Regions from separate parts of the Psychrobacillus sp. FSL W7-1493 genome, predicted to be linked through region 2. Evidence: riboswitches for the same ligand, from Rfam matches in the RefSeq annotation. Region 2 holds a riboswitch; the other holds the start of a gene.
The links. Region 2 has a riboswitch for S-adenosylmethionine ahead of MKX96_RS06175 (methionine ABC transporter ATP-binding protein). Riboswitches for the same ligand answer to the same signal wherever they lie in the genome.

Region 1 (2,194 bases), 1.7 Mb from region 2:
ATCAACTTTCATGCTTTGCCACCTCCTGAATGTCAACGATTGTCTCTAGCTCATTAATGGCACTTTGTATTGCCACCGTGTCGCCTTCAAAAGACACGATTAAATCTCCAAAAAGCCTTTCCTGTAACTCTCGTATAGAACCATAAACAATATTGAAATGAATGCGATGCTTCTGAGTTATTTGAGATAAAATGGCTTTATTTGTTACGTCGCCCTTGAAGATTACTCGATAAAAGCCGTTGCCTCCTCGAGAACGCCAATCCTCTAAAATTTGTGGAGAAGGTAGATCCTGTTGTACAGATCGTATAAAGCGCTGAGAGGTAAGATGCTGTGGATCAGTAAATACATCGAATACGTCTCCTGATTCAATAACCTCTCCATTTTCCATTACAGCTACTCGATCGCAAATGGACTGAATGACGTGCATTTCATGTGTGATTAACAAAATGGTAATTCCAAATTCCTTATTCACCTTTTTAAGTAAGCGAAGAATTTCTGCAGTAGTTTCGGGATCCAATGCAGAAGTTGCTTCATCGCAAATGAGAATATCAGGTGATGTTGCAAGAGCTCGAGCAATGCCAACGCGCTGTTTTTGTCCACCAGACAACTGGCTTGGATAATCTTTCTCTTTATCAGAAAGCCCGACAAAGCTAAGAAGTTCATTCACCCTTTTTGTAATTTCATTTTTACTCAAGCCCGCTAGCTTTAGAGGGTAAGCTATATTTCCGCCAACTGTTCGAGAGTGGAACAAGTTAAAGTTTTGAAAAATCATTCCAATATTTCTTCGTCTTGCTCGTAACTGTTTGGAAGTCAATGATTTAACATCGATATTCTGAATAAATACAGAGCCTGCAGAAGGACGTTCCAGCATATTAACTAGTCGGAGCAGCGTACTCTTTCCCGCACCACTAAATCCTATGATGCCAAATATCTCACCTTCTTTTATTTTTAGAGAAACATCTTTTACTGCATGCACCTCCCGCTTGCCAAGACGAAAGGTCTTGGAAACATTTTTAAACTCGATCATTCAAATTACCTCCTCATACATCATTGGTTCGTTACAGACAAAAGATAGTCATCTACCTTTCTATCACGAGAAAAAGAGAGCTTCCTTGTTCTTATCTAAAAATGATAAGAAAAAGAAAGCTCTCCAGAATTTACGAAAAAGCCAACTTTTCTCATCTTTCAAGCATTGCGCTTGCAGGAGTTGGCACAGTATTCAAAGATTTGAACCTGTTGCCGAAACGTCATAGGGCCTGATCCCTCGGTTTCTCTAGATAAGAAAGTGATGTGCTATTTAATTGTTGTAAGAATTGTTTTAAACTTTAAACAATAAAAACATAACAGTCAAGAGGTTTTCAAAATTAGGGTAATTTGAACTATAATATGCAATATTTAAATTACAAATTTATTAAAGTCACGGACAATTAAGAGAGAATTATTAAAAATATAAAGTTTTGTACTCTACGAGGAGGCATTCGTCGGTGAACGATAAGCTATCAGACGTCGCTGCCACTCTATCATAATTCGTAAAATGCATGTTTAATAAAATGAATTTTTTGAAGAAATTAACCCCTTTATATAAAGAGGCTATAAACTGCTAAAAAACCAACTGTTCCAAGGACTACTACCATCACATTTTGAAATAAAAAGGCGAGAGTAAAAGCAATGATTGCACCTATAAAACCAAATAAAATATCGCCTTCTTGTATGTATAAAACTGCTGGAAATATTAATGCCCCTAAAACAGCAAAAGGGATATTACGTAATATACCTGAAATAACAGGTGGCAGTTCCTTGCCTTCTAAAAATGTTAAAGGAAATGCTCGAGGAATGTAAGTAACAACTGCCATACCAAAAAGCATCCACCAATACCAACTACCCAATTTATAACACTCCTTTTGGCAAGCTTTTTTGTTTTCTTGCATAGATGATTTCAACTAGAATAGAAGAAGCAAGTGTTGCGACTAATATAGCCCATCCAGTAGAAAGTAAGCTAGTCCAGTAAAAAAAAGCATTAATCACAGCAGAAATGAGGGCTAGCATGACTACTTTTCGGTTATCCTTCATAGACGGGACTAGTAATCCTATGAACATGGCATATAAAGCTATAGCCATCGCTGCTTTTAAAAAAGCAGGGAGGTTTGCACCAATCGCATGACCAATTGCAGTGAAGACAACCCAGCTACTATAG
Region 2 (2,194 bases):
ATAATAAACGGTATAGAACGGAAAATATTGACTACTCCACTGGTCAACCAGTTTGCTATTTTATTTGCCCATGCTTGGTGTGGACTTGTCAAAAATAATAATAGTCCTAATATTAGTCCAAAGATTGCTGTTAGGACTGTAGAAATTGCAGTCATATAAAGGGTTTCTATAGTGGCTTCCCACATTTTAGGCCAATCAACATTTGGAAATAACGATTCAATCATTGTTGATCACCTCAGTTTTAACTTTTTGCGCGTGGATAAATTCAATTGCCTCTTCCACTGCTTGTTCATTTCCATCTATTTGAAGGATTAGTGTCCCGAACGCTCCACTTTTCGTGTGTGATATATTTCCTTGCACGATGTTTACTTCTAAATCGAACTGTTTGATTAATCTTGAAAGAATTGGTTGCTCTGTAGTATCTCCAACGAAAACGAGCTTAACTAGCTTGCCGTTTGGATAAAGCTTAACTAGATTTTGAATGGTTTGAATTGGCTCTTTAGAATCAGAAATTTGAGAAACGAAACGCTTTGTTATAGGCTGTTGTGGCTTTTGGAATACCTCAAGCACATCTCCCTCTTCTACAACTTGCCCATTTTCCATAACTGCTACTCGGTTACAGATCTTTTGAATAACTTGCATCTCATGTGTGATTAATACAATGGTTAATCCGAGTTTTTCATTAATGCTTACGAGCAAGTCTAAAATGGAGTCGGTTGTTTCAGGGTCAAGAGCTGATGTTGCCTCATCACAAAGCAATACCTCTGGACCATTAGCCAACGCTCTTGCAATTCCTACGCGTTGCTTTTGTCCTCCAGATAATTGAGATGGGTAAGAGTCTCCTCTTCCTTCCAATCCAACAAGGCTTAAAAGCTCCTCTACTCTAGCTTTTCTTTTTTCCTTTGGAACTCCTGCAATTTCTAATGGGAATGCTATATTTTCAGCGACTGTTCGCGACCATAGTAAATTGAAATGCTGGAAGATCATGCTTACTTTTTGACGAAAGCTTCGAAGCTTGTCCTCATTAATAGATGTAATTTCCTGGCCATTCACTGTAATATGACCGTCAGATGGCTTTTCTAGCCCATTCAACAAACGTATTAGCGTACTCTTGCCCGCTCCGCTGTATCCAATAATCCCGAAAATTTCTCCACGCTGTATGTCCAGATTTACACTATCTACTGCAACGATTTCTCCTTGCTTTGTAATAAATCTTTTCGAAACGTCTTTTAAACTAATCAAGTAAATCTGACCACCTTTCCTAATAAAAAAACCCTTCTGCAAAAGAGCAGAAGGGGTGTATGTTATCTATTTAAAATAACGTTCATCCATTCTCTCATTTCCCAAAGCTATAGCTTTGCGTGACTTGGCACCATTTCACTTTCATGACGGTTGCCGGGCTTCAAAGGGCACTTCCCTCCACCTCTCTTAATAAGAGCGACACTATTAAATTGTGTTTTCAACATAACGAATATTATCATAGGTTTCCATCTTCGTCAATAGCCTTTATTGTTTCCAATAAGTAAGGAACTGATTGAAAAGCATAGATTTTCTTTTCCACTTTCCCATGTTTTGTAATAAGAAGACAAGGTACACTTTCAATTTCCTGTTCTATCGCCAAATCACCTAGAAAATTAATATTTGCCTGACCAATTGGATAGGTAACCATTTCTTTAATAACATTCATCATTTTACTTGCTACCTGACACGTTCCACACATAGGCGTATAGATATAAAACAAGGTAAGTGTTGAATTGTTTTTAGCGCTATCCCATTGTTCTCTAGTCCATTCATTCATACACATCATCCTAAGGTAAAAATTCTTTTTTCACCTTAATATTAACACGTTTTAATATAGATGCCAAAACCTTCGCCGGTGTGTTTGCTACTTCGCCATACGTCGGGTTCGTATACAAATGAATTGCCTCTGGATACTCCTTCCTAACGACCGATCGAATTTGTTCCCCGGATTTGTCTGCATCTAGAAAAGCATAAATCGGCAAGCCATCATAAGGGCTTAATAGCTCCTCCAATTTTACATCGGATATCGTTCCATTAGTACATATAATTTCTGGAGATTCATCGAGAAGGCTTAATAATTGCAGCTTATCAGACCTACCCTCAACGATAATTATTTTATCACTAAATACATGTGCCATTTAGCTTCTCTCCCAACTTATCCTTTCCTTTATTA

Region 1: it holds a riboswitch for S-adenosylmethionine, as region 2 does, so the genes downstream of both, MKX96_RS14730 (methionine ABC transporter ATP-binding protein) here and MKX96_RS06175 (methionine ABC transporter ATP-binding protein) in region 2, are expected to answer to the same signal.

Annotation. Positions count from the first base shown of each region.
Region 1 covers NZ_JBBOSB010000001.1:2,910,928-2,913,121, reverse strand. Annotated here, with positions in the region: gene MKX96_RS14735 (methionine ABC transporter permease) at 1-12, opposite strand, end outside; gene MKX96_RS14730 (methionine ABC transporter ATP-binding protein) at 2-1,027, opposite strand; SAM riboswitch class I at 1,176-1,284, opposite strand; gene MKX96_RS14725 (AzlD domain-containing protein) at 1,578-1,886, opposite strand; gene MKX96_RS14720 (AzlC family ABC transporter permease) at 1,888-2,194, opposite strand, start outside.
Region 2 covers NZ_JBBOSB010000001.1:1,227,688-1,229,881, reverse strand. Annotated here, with positions in the region: gene MKX96_RS06180 (methionine ABC transporter permease) at 1-224, opposite strand, end outside; gene MKX96_RS06175 (methionine ABC transporter ATP-binding protein) at 217-1,242, opposite strand; SAM riboswitch class I at 1,334-1,438, opposite strand; gene MKX96_RS06170 (thioredoxin family protein) at 1,478-1,798, opposite strand; gene MKX96_RS06165 (toprim domain-containing protein) at 1,809-2,159, opposite strand.